2 regions of the Oleiphilus sp. HI0043 genome follow, and region 1 is predicted to be linked to the other one. Evidence: predicted binding sites of a transcription regulator. Region 1 holds the regulator's gene; the other holds the start of a gene.
The links. Region 1 encodes sigma-54, which starts transcription at its own class of promoters, with help from an activator protein. Its sites were predicted from a motif close to TGGCACNNNNNTTGCTNT; they were not measured.
Positions count from the first base shown of each region.

Region 2: a site for sigma-54 is predicted at 3,628-3,645, ahead of glnL (nitrogen regulation protein NR(II)). Genes of this name have one in related genera too.

Region 1 covers NZ_LWEY01001489.1:27,732-35,784, forward strand. The annotation lists gene A3729_RS21305 (HAD family hydrolase) at 1-266, shown strand, start outside; gene lptC (LPS export ABC transporter periplasmic protein LptC) at 285-854, shown strand; gene lptA (lipopolysaccharide transport periplasmic protein LptA) at 838-1,446, shown strand; gene lptB (LPS export ABC transporter ATP-binding protein) at 1,459-2,184, shown strand; gene A3729_RS21325 (RNA polymerase factor sigma-54) at 2,495-4,039, shown strand; gene hpf (ribosome hibernation-promoting factor, HPF/YfiA family) at 4,142-4,450, shown strand; gene ptsN (PTS IIA-like nitrogen regulatory protein PtsN) at 4,477-4,938, shown strand; gene rapZ (RNase adapter RapZ) at 4,981-5,853, shown strand; gene A3729_RS21345 (HPr family phosphocarrier protein) at 5,891-6,160, shown strand; gene mgtE (magnesium transporter) at 6,394-7,758, shown strand; gene yjgA (ribosome biogenesis factor YjgA) at 7,809-8,053, shown strand, end outside.
Region 2 covers NZ_LWEY01001500.1:20,271-28,323, forward strand. The annotation lists gene A3729_RS21680 (DUF6701 domain-containing protein) at 1-883, shown strand, start outside; gene glnG (nitrogen regulation protein NR(I)) at 969-2,420, opposite strand; gene glnL (nitrogen regulation protein NR(II)) at 2,425-3,552, opposite strand; gene A3729_RS21695 (hypothetical protein) at 3,808-4,389, opposite strand; gene A3729_RS21700 (type I secretion system permease/ATPase) at 4,533-6,785, shown strand; gene A3729_RS21705 (HlyD family type I secretion periplasmic adaptor subunit) at 6,778-8,053, shown strand, end outside.

The sequences.
Region 1 (8,053 bases):
AAAAAATTGCCCTAGGTGAAATTAGCGAAGAACTCGGTATTTCCTTTGACCAAATATGTTACGTGGGCGATGACTTACCTGACTTATCTGCAATCACCAGCGTGCAGCTAGGCATCACAGTTCCCAATGCGCATAGCCTTATTAAAAAGCATGCAGCACATTGCACTCAAACCCCTGGCGGCCAAGGTGCTGTCCGTGAAGTTTCTGACCTTATCCTGGAAGCTAAAGGACTTCTGGAAGCGTACCACCAGAGCTATTTATCTTAGACTCAAAACAGGCTATTTATGCTTAACCCGAGCCATTACAGACCTTTAATCATTGCCCTAGCCTGCCTTGCACTGGGTCTACTTTTATTTTCTGAAGAAAAGATAAAAGATACCCAAAAAAGCGCATCAGAAGCAGGTACAGACAGGCCCGCTGCATTCGTCGAAGGCGCAAGATTTACGCTATATGATGACAAAGGCTTCTCAACCAACTTACAAAGTAAAAGCGCATTATTTTACGCACAATCTGACCAAATCGATATCGAGCACATTGAGGCGACACTCTCAAATGAACAGGGAGAAATAATTCAACTTAGTGCCAACAATGGTGAAATCCAGCCAGACAGCGATACACTAATGCTTTCCGGAAATGTCATCATCGAGCAGATTATCCCCAGCGATAAAACATGGAGCATTGAAAGCGATCAAATATCGATAGACCGAAAACAGGCCTTTATCTCATCAAACCAAGCCGTTACCATTAGGAAAGATCAAAGCGTCATTCAAGCAACCGGCTTAAACGGCTGGCTTAATGAAAAACGCATTGAACTCCTTAGCAATGTCAGAGGACAGTATGCCTTCAATAAATAGCTTGCTCCGTGCCACCCTGTTAACCCTTTTGCCTGCTTTTTGTTTTGCAATCGACCCGAGCAGTAAACTTCCAATATCCATAGAGTCAGACCAGGCTAGCCTTGACGACCAGAATGGCACGTCAACCTATACCGGCAATGTCATAATCTCCCAAGGTTTATCTCGCCTAGAAGCAGATAATATTTCTGTAAAGGCGACAAATCGCAGCATTACAACCATCCAGGCCTCTGGCCAGCCAGCACACTTTGTACAACAAGTAAGCGCCGATAGCCCGAACACTCATGGCTATGGCAGCTCTATTACTTATATTGCAAAAGACAACTTGTTACGTTTTTCCGGCCAAGCTAAGTTAGTACAACAAGACAACTCCTTTTCAGGTGAAGAAATAGAGTACGACATTGTACGAAGAGCTATACGCGCCAAGGGAGATCAGACCCAAGGGTCTCGAGTTAAAATTCATTACTACCCTAATGCCGAGACCGCATCGGAAAATACTGAAGTGCCACTAATAAAAGGTTCTCCAGAAAACGAAAACAAACTGCCACTCGAACCTGCTCCAAATGCCGAGTCCGGTGCCGAGCAAAAGCAATAGACCTGAGCAACAATGAAAACTTTAAAAGCAGAAAACCTAGCCAAGGCCTATGATAAACGCCAAATAGTTAAAGATGTTTCCCTGACTATCAACAGCGGTGAAGTGATCGGGCTGCTCGGCCCTAACGGTGCTGGTAAAACCACTTGTTTCTATATGATTGTAGGCCTGGTTAAGCATGATAAAGGCAAGATATCAGTTAATGATACCGACCTATCATCCATGGCTATGCATGATAGGGCACGAAACGGTGTCGGCTACCTGCCCCAGGAAGCTTCAATATTTAGAAAGTTAAGTGTTCGAGACAATATCCTGGCGGTACTAGAGATTAGAAAAGATCTTTCTCGCAGCGAAAGGCGACAAAGAATGGAAGCCTTACTCGAAGAGTTTCACATCACTCACATCAAAGATAGTCTTGGCATGGCCTTGTCAGGCGGTGAACGTAGGCGAGTGGAAATAGCCAGAGCTTTAGCAATGGAGCCTGACTTCATTCTACTCGATGAGCCCTTCGCAGGTGTCGACCCAATATCGGTCAACGACATCAAGTCAATCGTCTCTCACCTTAAAAGTAAAAATATCGGCGTACTCATAACCGATCACAACGTTAGAGAAACGCTGGATATTTGTGAAAAAGCCTATATTGTTGGTGATGGCCATATCATTGCTTCAGGAAGTGCTGAAGACATTCTGAATAATGAAAAGGTCAAACAAGTCTACTTGGGCAATCAATTCAAATTATAAGCCAGTGGCTAGTTCATAGCATTCGATTCGAACAGCATATACAAACAATTAAGCATGACTTTCAGCTTAGAAATGAGTAGCATGCAATTTTCACGTCAACAAGACGATAACTTGATCTAAAACAATTATTTGTAGGCTGGTAACGTAAATATACTTTTATTTGTTTCACACTTTGCTATCTTCGCACTACACTTGTGTAAATGAAGTAAATATAAATACGTTTATTCACAGCGACCATTTCCGCAAAATATAATAAGCGACAATACATGATTCAAAATTTAAGTCTTAAGTTGGTGACATCCTCATGAACATGAAGGTTTCTCTCCAATTAAAGCTCGGTCAACAACTGACAATGACACCTCAATTGCAGCAAGCAATCCGCTTGCTACAATTGTCGACTCTTGACCTTCAAAACGAAATACAAGAAGCATTGGAATCTAATCCTATGCTCGAACTCCAGGACGATAACAACGAGCCTGGAAATACAAGTGATAAACAAGAAAATCAGAATGAAAGTCATCAAAATGATGGCAACGAGTACGCCTCTCAGGACAACCAACAAAGCAGTAGTACAGACACCAGTTCGAGCGAAGCACCTGCTAGCAATGAAGCCGACACGCCTAGTGAAGAGTGGTCAGATACTATACCGGAAGATCTGCCTGTTGATACGGCTTGGGATGACATATATACAAACAATGCGCCCAGTGGTCCCGTTCCCGAAGATGACAACAATGCCTTCGAACAAAGAAACGCTGCTACCGAGTCTCTTGCAGATCATCTAGATTGGCAACTTAACCTTACCCCCATGTCTGATCGCGACCGATACATTGCGATGTCATTAATCGACGCAACAGATACAGACGGCTACCTAACGAATACCGTTGAAGAGATACACGAGGGGCTGCACAACTCAGATGACGAAGACCCGGTTGAATTAGATGAAGTTGAAGCCGTCTTAAAACGCGTGCAGCACTTTGATCCACCTGGGGTATTTGCCAAAGACCTGCCCGACTGTTTGCTGCTACAGTTACGCCAGCTACCAAAAGATACGCCCTGGCTACCACAAGCAAAGCTTGTAATCAGCCACTACCTGAACTTATTAGGATCAAGAGACTACGCTCAACTAATGCGACGCAGCCGCCTTAAAGAGCATGAACTGAAAGAGGTTATCTCTCTAATTCAGTCTTTGAACCCTAAACCAGGTGAATCCATTGCTTCTTCCGAGCCTGAGTACATTGTGCCAGATGTCGTCGTAAAGAAAGAAAAAGGACGCTGGAAAGTTGAGCTCAACCCAGAGATTGCGCCAAAAATAAGGGTCAATGCAAATTATGCTTCGTTTATAAAGAGAGCTGACTCCAGTAACGACAACACCTTTATGAAGGATCAACTTCAAGAAGCAAAGTGGTTTATTAAAAGCCTACAAAGTCGTAACGAGACGCTTCTAAAAGTGGCAAGTAAGATAGTAGCTCACCAACAAGGCTTCCTTGACTATGGTGATGAAGCGATGAAGCCGCTGATTTTACATGATATTGCTGAAGCGGTAGAAATGCATGAGTCCACCATATCTCGTGTGACAACACAAAAGTACATGCATACGCCACGAGGCATATTTGAACTCAAATACTTTTTCTCAAGCCACGTCAGCACAACTACTGGCGGAGAGTGCTCGTCAACAGCGATTCGCGCAATTATTAAGAAGTTAATATCAGCAGAAAACCCTAAAAAACCTCTTAGCGATAGCAAGATTGCCGACTTGTTGAAAGAGCAAGGAATTAACGTCGCCCGCCGCACTATCGCAAAATACCGCGAAGCGATGTCGATCCCCCCATCGAACGAAAGAAAAAGATTGGTTTAATACAATATTTGATAACTTGCTGCCTGCAGCAAGTTGATTTGATAAGCGAAAAGTGAGTCAATATTCAACTCTCGCTAAAAATAACGATGATAGGAGAATACTATGCAATTAAATATCACTGGCCATCATGTAGATTTAACTGATGCACTTAAAGAATATGTGAAAACCAAATTGCAAAAGCTAGAGCGCCATATTGGCGGCATTAGCAACGTACAGGTAACCCTTTCTGTATCGAAACAAGCACATATTGCTGAATCAACGCTACATATCGCTGGTGCAGATATCCACGGCCACGCCGAGAACGACGACATGTATGCCGCTATCGACCAGCTAGTTGATAAGCTAGACCGTCAAATTCTTAAGCACAAGGAAAAGAAAGTTGACCGCGCACACGGCGCAGCAGCACGCTAGTTATTAGCGATCTTTAGAGTCGAAAAATGTCTGAAAATAAAATTACTATCGAGGCCATCTTGTCACCGGAGCTAACCCAACGCGGTTTGCCCGGTGGTAGCAAGAAAAAAGTTCTTCAACAGGCTGCACACCTGGTCTCAAAACAATTTCCTCATCTTGATGAAACTGAAATATTTGACAACCTTATTTCTCGTGAACGACTGGGAAGCACGGGAGTTGGGCAAGGAATTGCCATTCCCCACAGCAGACTGGAAAACTGCAAACAAGTTATTGGTTGTCTATTTACACTTGAAAAAAAGATACCTTTTGACTCGATAGATAACGAAGACGTTGATATTCTTTTCGTTTTACTTGTCCCCTCCGAGGCGACGAGCGAGCACCTGGATCTTTTAAGTCAAATTGCAGAGAAGTTCAACAACACTGCTTTTTGCGATAGTTTAAGGGAATCTGCTACAGGCACTGAACTTTATCAGAAAATAATTGCTTAAGACCTACAAACCTTAGAAGCTCAAAATTGCTAGGAACTTCTTATGAAGCTCGTTATTGTCAGTGGCAGATCCGGTTCCGGAAAAAGCACGGCCCTTCACGTCCTTGAAGACATGGGGTATTACTGCATTGATAATTTACCGGTTGGGCTTTTACTAAACCTTGGTAAACAATCACTACAAGGTAAAGATACAAGGTTAAGTAACGTTGCGATCAGTATCGATGCTAGAAATCTGCAGGGTGGAATAGAAGCATTCCCCCAAGTTTACGAGAAGCTAAAGCAGATGGAGATTGATGTCGATATCATTTTTCTTGACGCACAAAGTGAGACGCTCCTAAAGCGCTTTCACGATACTCGACGCAAACACCCACTTAGCAGCACAACACACTCACTCACCGAAGCGATTGAAACCGAAAGAACGCTTCTCGACCAGCTGGCACTAAAAGCTGACCTGACTGTCGACACTACGAAACTAACCCTATACGAGTTAAGAGACCTCATAAAACTTAGAGTGACAGGCAAACGAGAGCAAGAGCTCGCCATACTCTTTCAATCATTTGGTTTCAAAAATGGTGTTCCTAGCGATGCAGATTACGTATTCGACGTTCGCTGTTTGCCAAACCCATACTGGGACCCAAACCTTCGTACTTTTAGTGGATTAGATAAGCCCGTCGTAGACTTCATGAACGCCCAACCCGAATCCATACTAATGAAGGAAGATATCATTAACTTTCTCAGTAAATGGCTTCCTCAATTCAAAGCATCAAACCGTAGCTACATGACTATCGCGATCGGCTGTACCGGCGGCCATCACAGATCGGTCTATATTAGCGAACAGCTTGGTGCGCACTTCAAGTCGCAATTTGATAATGTCCAAATTCGCCACAAAGAGCTACCTTCACCTCACAAAACGTAATAAACTACCCTCTTTTCATTAGCTTAGTAGAACATCCATGCTTTCAGAACAAATCGAAATTATTAACAAACTTGGTCTCCATGCCCGTGCAGCCGCTAAATTTGTCGGTACTGCAACACGCTTTGAAAGCAGTATTAAAATCGCAAAGGATGGCCGAGAAGTCGATGGTAAAAGCATTATGTCTGTGATGATGCTCGCCGCAAGCTGCGGATCTTTTGTTGAAATCAGCTGCGAAGGTGCGGATCAGGAAGAAGCAATGACAGCGATCAAAGACTTGATCAATGATAGGTTTGGAGAAGGCGAATAAGCGCTCACTAAATTTCAAGCCCCCCACTCTTATCAGCTCCAATAAACTAGAACTCACTTTATAAAAGCAAACTAAGGCTCTGTTTATTGGATTATTCTGACTGTCGAAGTGTCAATTCATGCGCTATACTTAAGCAAACGTTTAAGCTATCTATATAGGTCTAATTGTAATCATCACTTCACCAGGCTTATCTGTTTTATCACTTAGCAGTTAACTAGAGATCAACGTGTTCCATGCCTAGCCAATTTTCAAACAAAAGCGCTAAAGAGAAACTTCATAGTGTAAATGAAGTAATCGAAAGCGGCTCTATCCGGCAAATTGAAAGGGTTGTGAACAAGGGGCTAAACGCAAGTGATATTGCACACCTAATTGAATCCTCTCCACCGCGAGAGCGAGCACTAATATGGCGCTTGCTGAATGACGATTTAAAAGGTGAAGTCCTACAAGATCTCTCTGAAGACATACAGGCGCACTTCCTCAGCAAGTTAAATGCTCAGGAAGTCGTAAACTTCACAGAAGACCTCGATACAGATGATCTCGCCGACATACTTCAGCAGCTACCTGACAATGTATCAGCTGAAGTCCTTGAGTCAATGGACACGCAAGACCGTGCCCGTGTCGAGGAAGTCCTCTCATATCACGAGGACACTGCCGGCGGCTTAATGAATACAGATACCGTCACCATCCGCCCCGGTATCACTATTGACGTTGTGTTGCGTTACTTAAGAAGACACCGTTCCTTACCAGAAATGACTGACAAATTGTTGGTTGTTAGTCGTAAAGATGAGCTAGTCGGAACTCTGCCACTTAATAAATTACTTGTCTCTAATCCCACTGCCACGGTTCGGGAAGTAATGGAAACTGACACCATTACCATAGATGTCAATCTGACCGATAGCGAAGTAGCTAATCTATTTGAAAGAAGAGATCTCGTCTCTGCGCCGGTTATTAACAAGGAAGGCATCCTTCTGGGCAGAATTACAATCGATGACGTGGTTGATGTCATCAGAGAAGATGCTGACCATTCGCTAATGAGCATGGCAGGTCTTGATGAAGAAGAAGATACATTCGCCCCCGTTAAGCAAACAAGCAAGCGCAGAGCTATATGGCTTGGCATCAACTTGATTACTGCCTTCATCGCATCAACAGTGATTGGCGTATTCAAAGAAACCATCGAGCAAGTCGTAGCGCTCGCCGTATTGATGCCTATCGTCGCCAGCATGGGGGGCGTCGCAGGTAGCCAAACATTAACACTGGTTATTAGAGCTATTGCTGTTGGCCAAATCAGCCATTCAAATCTGTCATGGCTGTTAAACAGAGAGTTTCTAGTATCCATAATCAACGGCACACTTTGGGCTTTTGTGGTCGCTGTCGCCGCCATTCTTTGGTTTAACGACCTAACGATTGGCCTGGTGATCGCTGCAGCAATGGTCATTAATCTAGTCGTAGCCGCCATCGCTGGCACAATCCTGCCTATTTACCTAAAATCAAAAAGCATTGATCCTGCACTAGCTGGTAGTGTTATCCTTACCACAATTACCGATGTTGTAGGCTTTTTGTCATTCTTGGGCTTGGCAACTTTTGCCTACGCGAACTAGTAAGACTCCATTAATATATTTTTTTGTTATACCATACAGGTACCCAAGTAATGAGCGATTTTGACCAATACCACGACGAAGATGATCTAGAATTTGAGAAAAGTAAAAGTCAGGTCAAGCGCGAGATGGAAGCACTCCAGGCTTTAGGCCGAAAACTTACTGAACTAAAGCCAGCTCAGCTAAAAAAAGTGCCAATGAGTGAAGATCTGACTCATGCAATAAAAGAGTCCTACAATATTCGTCAAAATGAGGCGAAAAGGCGGCACCTTCAATTCATTGGTAAGCTAATGCGCGC
Region 2 (8,053 bases), on a different contig from region 1:
GCCCTTCACTTATATGAATCAGGCCTTTCAATGGAATACTGTCCCTGAATTGACGATAAGTGCTGTACGTGCTGATGGCACGATTACACAAAACTATGAAGGTGATTTTTGGCGCTTGGGTGCAAACCTGGAGCTAGATGAGTCTTGTGGTGGTAGTGTAGGCGTTAAGGGTTTTTGCTATACCGATAATGCAGCGACGGCGGCGACATTATCCTCGCCAGTTGGAGATATAAGTTATGGTGCGACAACAGATATTGATGGAACGCTTAGCTTACTTATCCACTCTAGTAACCCTAACTTCAGTTATGATCGACCTGCAGGGACCAATATCGTTCCTTTTGACGCAGATATTGATTTGGTCGTTACTTTGGAAGACGATGATGATGTGACAGGCACTAGTAATTTAGCAGCGCTTGGTTTCCAATTTAGCTCAGAATTACGGCAAGGACGGTGGAAAATGGAGAATGCCTATGGGCCTGATACTCAAGCGTTAAAAATGAAGGCTTACCCCCAATATTATTCTAGCGCCGGAACCTTTGTTGCCCATACTGATGATCAATGTACCGCAGTTGTTCCAACTGTTACACCTTTAGGTAGTGGTGCTACGAGCTTAGAAGATATTCTTGTGGGTTCAGAGTTAACTACCTTAAGTGTGAATGCTCCTCTCGATGATGCGCAAAATGAAAACTTTAGCTTCAGCGCTCCAGGAGTCGGCGGGGCTGGAAAAGTTCAAGTTAATCAGGACTTATCTGCATTGCCATGGTTGCGTTTTGACTGGGACGGAGATGGCGCTCTGGATGATGAGCACCCCTTTGTTGAGGCGCAGTTTGGTCAATATCGAGGCCACGACAGAATTATTTACTGGCGAGAAGTGAGTAACTGATTCTAGGTCGTGCTCCAAGGTTTGGGCATAGCGCGGGATGGAACCCGCTGCCTACAAAATATGAGAGTAATGCGGAGGGAGGGGCTTAATCCTCTTCCTCAGTACTCTCTTCAAAGCTCATATCAAGCTCTTTGATTTTACGGGTAAGCGTATTCCGGCCCCAGCCTAATAACTGGGAAGCATCTCTACGTCGTCCGCCAGTATGGTTCAATGCCGTATCGATCATAATACGCTCAAACTGGGGAACAGCTTGATCCAGAATGGCACTATTACCTTTTTTAAGTTCCTGGTCAGCCCACTTTCGCAAGGCTTCCTGCCAAGTACTTGCTGTTGGAGCAGTGTTATCTTCATCTAATAATTCTGGCGGCAGGTCTGATACATGAACCTCTCTACCACTAGCCATGACGGTTAACCAGCGACAGGTGTTTTCTAGCTGTCGAACATTACCTGGCCAGGGCATGGCACTTAAGTACTCTTCGGTCTCAGGGCGTAATTGCTTGATGTCGACCGAGAGCTCTTCAGCTGCTTTGCTTAAGAAGTAGTTCGCCAGGGTGGGGACGTCTTCACTTCGGTCGCATAGTTTAGGTAGGTGAACGCGAATAACGTTCAAACGGTGAAATAAATCTTCCCGGAAGCTACCTTCTTGAACCAGACCTTCAAGGTTTTGGTGGGTTGCAGCGATAATCCTAACGTTAACCTTAACGGGTGTGGTGCCACCGACTCGATAAAACTCACCATCTGCAAGTACACGTAATAGGCGGGTTTGCGTATCGGCAGGCATATCTCCGATTTCATCGAGGAAAAGTGTACCGCCATCAGCCTGTTCAAAGCGTCCGGTGCGCTGTCCTCCAGCACCTGTAAAGGCACCTTTCTCATGACCAAATAACTCAGACTCAATCAGGTCGTTGGGAATTGCAGCCATGTTTAAGGCAATAAATGGTAACTGTGCACGGGGGCTATGCTGATGCAAAGCACGAGCGACCAGTTCTTTACCTGTTCCTGATTCGCCATTGATCAGAACCGTTATATTTGACTGTGATAAGCGGCCGATAGCGCGAAACACTTCCTGCATCGCTGGAGCTTTACCAATGATTTCAGTATTTTCTTCATTGAGCTCCGGTGCATCAGGCATATTCTGTGCTTTTTGCTCTTGGGAGTGAGCAATGGCGCGTTTGATTAGTGCGACGGCATCATCTAGATCGAAGGGTTTGGGTAGGTAGTCGAAAGCGCCACTCTGATAGGAGGAAACAGCGCTGTCCAAGTCGGAATGAGCGGTCATAATAATGACCGGAACTGCCGGTACGCCACGATGCAAATTATTAGCTTGAATCTTTTCAAGTAGTGCAAGCCCATCAATGCCAGGCATACGAATATCACTGATAATCGCATCAGGGCTCTCGCTAGAAAGTCGTTCTACTACACCTTCACCGCTTTCAAAAGAGCGAAGCTCGTAGTCTTCTTTTGCTAGTGCTTTTTCAAGTACCCAGCGTATAGAGCGGTCATCATCAATGATCCATACAAGTGGCTTTGTTGTCATAGTGTTACTCCGAGATACTTGAAACGTTTGTTGGTTTAGGTGAGCGCGTGCTATCGATAGGGATATAAATAATGAAGTCGGTTTTACCTGGTTTGCTTTCGCACTCGACCAAGCCATCGTGCTTGGTAAATATGCTTTGCGTAATGGATAAGCCCAGACCTGTACCTTCTGCGCGCCCACTGATCATGGGGTAAAAAATATTCTGAATGGAATCCTTTGGTATACCTGGACCGTTGTCGATAATATCAACCTTTAGTACCAGTCGATGTCGAGTATGACCAATAGTGAACTGCCTTAGAGTTCGCGTTCTCAAGACAATCTGAGGTGAAGGATTTTCGTCTTTTTGCTCAGACAGTGCTTGAAGTGCATTTTTCGCAATGTTCAGAAACGCTTGAATTAACTGACTTTTATCGCCCAGGAATTCGGGAATACTTGGGTCGTAGTCCCTGATAATATTAATTTTGCCTGCAGATTCGGCATGAATCAGGGTGTGAACTCTTTCAAGAATCTCGTGGATGTTTGTTTCACAACGCTTGAGGGCTTTATTAGAGCCGAGCATTCGATCTACCAGACTTCTCAGCCGGTCCGACTCACTCATTATAATTTGTGTGTATTCATGATGCTCTGGGTTGGTCAGCTCTGCATCAAGTAGCTGAGCGGCACCCCGAATTCCACCGAGAGGGTTCTTAACCTCATGAGCGAAGCCACGAACAAGGATTTGAGCTGTTTCCTGGTTCTCATGCAGCTGTTCTTCACGGCTGATCCGCTTCAAACGATCCTTTGCTTGCATTTCGATCAGCAGTAAATCCTGAGAATCTTGAGAGAACTTTGATGCCGAGCAGTCTGCAAGAAGCTCTTGGCCGTTGTGTAGAATAAACTCGCAGTCACGTTGAGTGTATGAGTGCCCGCCATCAATAATGGCCTGGAACTCGTCAAACAAAAGCTCTTCATGTTTAATAAAGAGGTGATCTAGCTTGCTGGATAGTATTCGTTTGTAACCGGCTTGCAGGAGCATTTCGGCAGCAGGATTGATAAATTTAATCTGGTAATTTGCATCAATAAGGATAACAGCAGTCGACAAGCCTTCGAGTATGCGTTGTTGGTAGGCATCTGAGAACAGGTTGGTTGTCATTAAAGCTTGTATCCATTTAAAGACGAAATTACATGCAAACAGGCTTGCTCTTGCCTGGGGCGAACTATAATAGCCAAAGCAAGAAGCAAACCAATGTTTTATGTGGCGTCGAATATGTTCAGAGAGTAGCTATTTAGCGAGCTCCCGACTGCTTGCGTGTCAGGGCTCTTGGTTTAGTATAGATGAAGATAGGATGTGCGCACCAATTTTGTGCATTGCTTTTTTGGGGTGTTCCCTATTGGTGCTCTCTATGTGTTAGTTAATTTTGAACGCTCTGGCGATAGGTCGATGAACTGTAAATTGACTACTGGCTGAGATAAGAGCCTTGTTTTGTGGGTCGATAACTTGGACCGTGATCGTGTGTGTTCCTCTATTTAGGCTTGTTAGCAGCAAGCTCGCCCCTTTTTGTAATGCAACTTCGGCACCATCCAGCAGAAAGCGCAGTTTGTCCTCTGCTCTTAATGAAGGCTCTAATATGGTGCTTACAGTGATGTCACCCGTGCCTGAGTGGAGTGCGCTCCGGTCTATTGGTGCGCTAATAACAAGTGACTGGTAAAGAAAGCTGTCGTCTGTAGGTGCAGAGCTAAAACTTATGGGGCTTGGTTTTAGTGCAGGTATGGTTGGAACGGGTTCGACTTCCAAGGTGACGGCGTTGCTTTGTGGTTGGTCTGAGTACGATATGCTGCCATCTGGTTTTGTGACTTTATAGACGGTTGTTGTGCTGGTGCTTTCTTCGGCATACAGCTTACTCGTGCTGACGAAAAACAATAAAGCCAATAAAGTAACCTTTATGGCGATCAACAAATTGCTAGTCTTGAATTGATCTTGTGTAAGCACAGTCTATACCCTCGTTAAATAACTGCTATAGTTAGAAAAAGCTTTGAAGAAGCAGTGTAACAGAGAGTCTTTTCGCTTCTAAAGCTCATCTATAGTTTAGCTCACAATTTGATGAGCTATTTTTGATATTTGAGGTTTTTTCTTTGTCCCATAATTCCGCCAGTAGCTCTTATGACAATGCGGCGAATGTATCGAGTGCTGAAGCAGTAGAGCCTGCTCAAGTAGCTGTATCGCGTTATCTTCAAAATGCTTATCTGCATGTCATGGCGCTAGCTGGGTTTGCTTGTTCACGTGAGGTGTTTTTGCACGGCTTACCCGTAGACGAAAGAGCTTCAAGTAGCGGTATGATGAGAGCGGTTCATAGCCAAGGCAAATTACAGTGCCGCCAAATGGATTTGGCGGATCTGGATAAGGCTGCCTTGCCTTGCCTTGCTCAGCTTAAAGGGAGTGATGAGGCTTGGCTCGTGATTGAGCGCTACGATACTTCCCGGTGTGCTTATAGCGTTAAAATTTTTAGCTCTGAGGGAGAGGGGCAGGCTTATTGGAGCGAGTTTGAGCTTAAGGAGAAAATCTCTGCAGAGCTGGTTTCGGTATTTCCAAAGGCGCATACGAGCAGTTCCTTAGACCAGCCAAGAAGAAGTGGTTTTGCTTCGTGGATGTGGCAGGAGCTAAGAGCTTTAAGCAGTGTTTATCGGGATATCATCGCAGCTACTTTATTGATTAACGTCTTTGCTTTGGCTGCGCCATTGTTTGTCATGAATGTTTATGATCGGGTAGTTCCCAATCAGGCAATCGAGACGCTTTGGGTTTTGGCGTCAGGTCTGGTCTTAGTGATCGTTTTTGAGCTGCTGGTAAAATTGCTTCGACATGTGTTTTTGGAACAGGCCGGTAAGCGTTTAGACTTGGTTTTGTCGAGTAAGCTATTTTCCAAGGTTTTGAATATCAGGCTCGAAGAATTTCCTTCGTCAGTGGGCTCACTTGCCAGCCAGGTGAAAGAGTTTGACTCGATCAAGCAGTTCTTTACTGCGGCGACAATGACGGCGCTCGCAGATGTTCCTTTTGCCATTATCTTTCTATTGGTTATCGCTTCTGTGGGTGGGCAGCTGGCCTTGGTGCCTTTAATAGCGGCTGCTTTCCTCTTGCTCTATGGTTACGTTGTGCATTTCCCGATAAAAAAAGTGGTTGATTTGATGCAGCAGGCAGCCGCTGAAAAAAATAGTGTTTTGGTTGAGAGCTTAAGCGGCATTGAAACGATCAAGTCCCTTAATGCGCAAGGGCGTCAGCAGGGCTTGTGGGAGAGAGCGCTGGTGCGTATGTCGCTACTAGGAGTAAGAGCCAAGCATCTGACCGACTCTGTATCGATCGTATCTGCGTCCGTTATGCAGCTTTCAACCATGGCGATTGTAATTGTCGGTGTTTATCAGATTGAGCAGCAAGCTTTGAGTTTAGGCGCTTTGATTGCTTGTGTGCTGTTAAGTTCTCGCGCCTTAGCGCCGATGTCCCAGATTGCTAACCTGATATCTCAATACCAACAAGCAAGGTCAGCGCTTAAGGGCTTGGACGATTTATCTCGGCGTGATGATGAATTAGAAGATATTTCTAAATCGCTGAGTTTGGGGGGCAAAATAACAAGCATCGAGATGCGAGATTTATCCTTTTCGTACTCGGGTGGGCCTAAAGTTTTGAAGGATATTAATCTGTCTTTGAATGCAGGTGAAAAAGTAGGGATTATTGGAAAGATTGGCTCTGGAAAAAGTTCACTGCTTAGGTTGTTGCTGGGCTTTGGTAGAGCTGATGCCGGACAATTATTAGTGAATGGCTTCGAGGTTCAGCATTTGAACGCAAGTGAGCTCAGGTCATCTATTGCTTATGTTCCCCAAGAAATTACCTTATTTAGCGGTAGCCTGCGTGAAAACATCCTAATGAAGGCACCAGAAGTGTCGCAGGAAGCGTTGCTTAAAGCGGTGGAATTGTCAGGTTTGTCCGAATTGGTTCAAACTCATGAGATGGGTTTGGATATGACGATAGGAGAGCAAGGAAAAGGCTTATCTGGTGGGCAGAGGCAGTGTGTGGCAATCGCTAGAGCACTTATCAATGACCCTGACTTATTGTTATTTGATGAGTTAAGTTCTTCAATGGATAATCAGACAGAACAGATGATCATCAATAATATTCGGAATATCTCTAAGGATAAGGTGCTGCTACTTAGCACGCACCGGGCTTCTTTGCTGGCCCTGGTGGACCGAATTATCGTGATGGATCAAGGAAAAATTGTTGCTGATGGGCCAAAGGAAAGTGTTTTGGATGCGCTCAAGCGAGGCTTGATTCAGGCAGGGAGCCAAAGTGCTCACAATGATAAACAAGGTCATGGAAAGGGAGGTGTTTCCAATGACTGAGTTCCGTTCAACCCCTATCACTCAAGCCTTAAATGATCATGGTAATGTCATAAAGTCACGACGCTTGCTGTGGCTTATAATTTTGATCTCTTTTTCATTTATCTGCTGGACTGCTTATGCAGAGGTGGATGAGTTGGTTCGCGGTGTAGGTAAGGTTATCCCTTCGAAGCAACTGCAGTTGGTCCAGAATCTTGAGGGTGGCATTCTCTCGGAATTATTGGTGGAGGAAGGTCAGGAAGTCGAAGCCGGTCAGGTTTTATTAAAACTGGATGATAAGCAGCTTGCTTCCCGTTTTCGGGAGCGTGAACAGGTAGTGCGAGTGCTTCAGGCTCGCTCAGAAAGGCTGCGAGCCGAAGCGCAAGGCGGAGAGCTTTCTTTTTCTGAATCTCTGGTTCGTGATGACCAGGCTTTAGTGAGAGAGCAGCAAGCGCTTTTTACTCAAAGGCTTGAACAGTTAAGAGCCTCCAAAGCAATAATTAGCCAGCAAATTCAGCAGAAACACCAATTATTGGATCAGCTTCAAGGGCAGCTCCGTCAGTCCAGAGAGCAGGAGTTGCTGGTGAAAAAGGAGTTGGCAATATTGGAGCCTTTGTTTGAGCAAGGGGTTGTCTCTGAGGTGGAGCTGATAAGATCTGAAAAGAGTGTCTTGGAGGCCAAGGGGAAAGCTTCAGATATTGAACTGAAGTTGCCGCAGATTGAATCTTCTATAAAAGAGCTGACAAATCGTAGAGCTCAGTTAGAGTTGGACTTTAGGTCTGAGTCTCGTCTTGAATTAAATGATGTGTTAGCAGAGCTGGCTCAGATGTCTCAAGGTCACGATGTATTGGAGGATAGGGTTGACCGAACCCAGGTTCGATCGCCTGTTAATGGTATCGTTAAAGAGCTTATGGTGACCACCTTGGGTGGGGTTATTCAGCCGGGAATGGATTTGGTGAGTGTTGTCCCGATGGAGGATGCTTTGCTAATTGAGACAAAAGTCCGCCCTGCCGATATTGCACGACTGTACCCTGGACAGAAAGCAATGGTAAAATTCACCGCATATGATTTCACGGTTTATGGAGGGCTCGAAGCTGAGCTGGTTCATATTAGTGCTGATTCCAGTACAAATGAACAAGGTGATAGCTTCTACCTGGTACGCGTCAAGACGCGAGATAATAACTTGAAGTTCGGAGACAAGCTCCTTCCGGTTATTCCTGGTATGATTGCCCAAGTAGATATTCTGACAGGGAAGAAAACCTTGCTGACGTATCTCTTGAAACCAATATTAA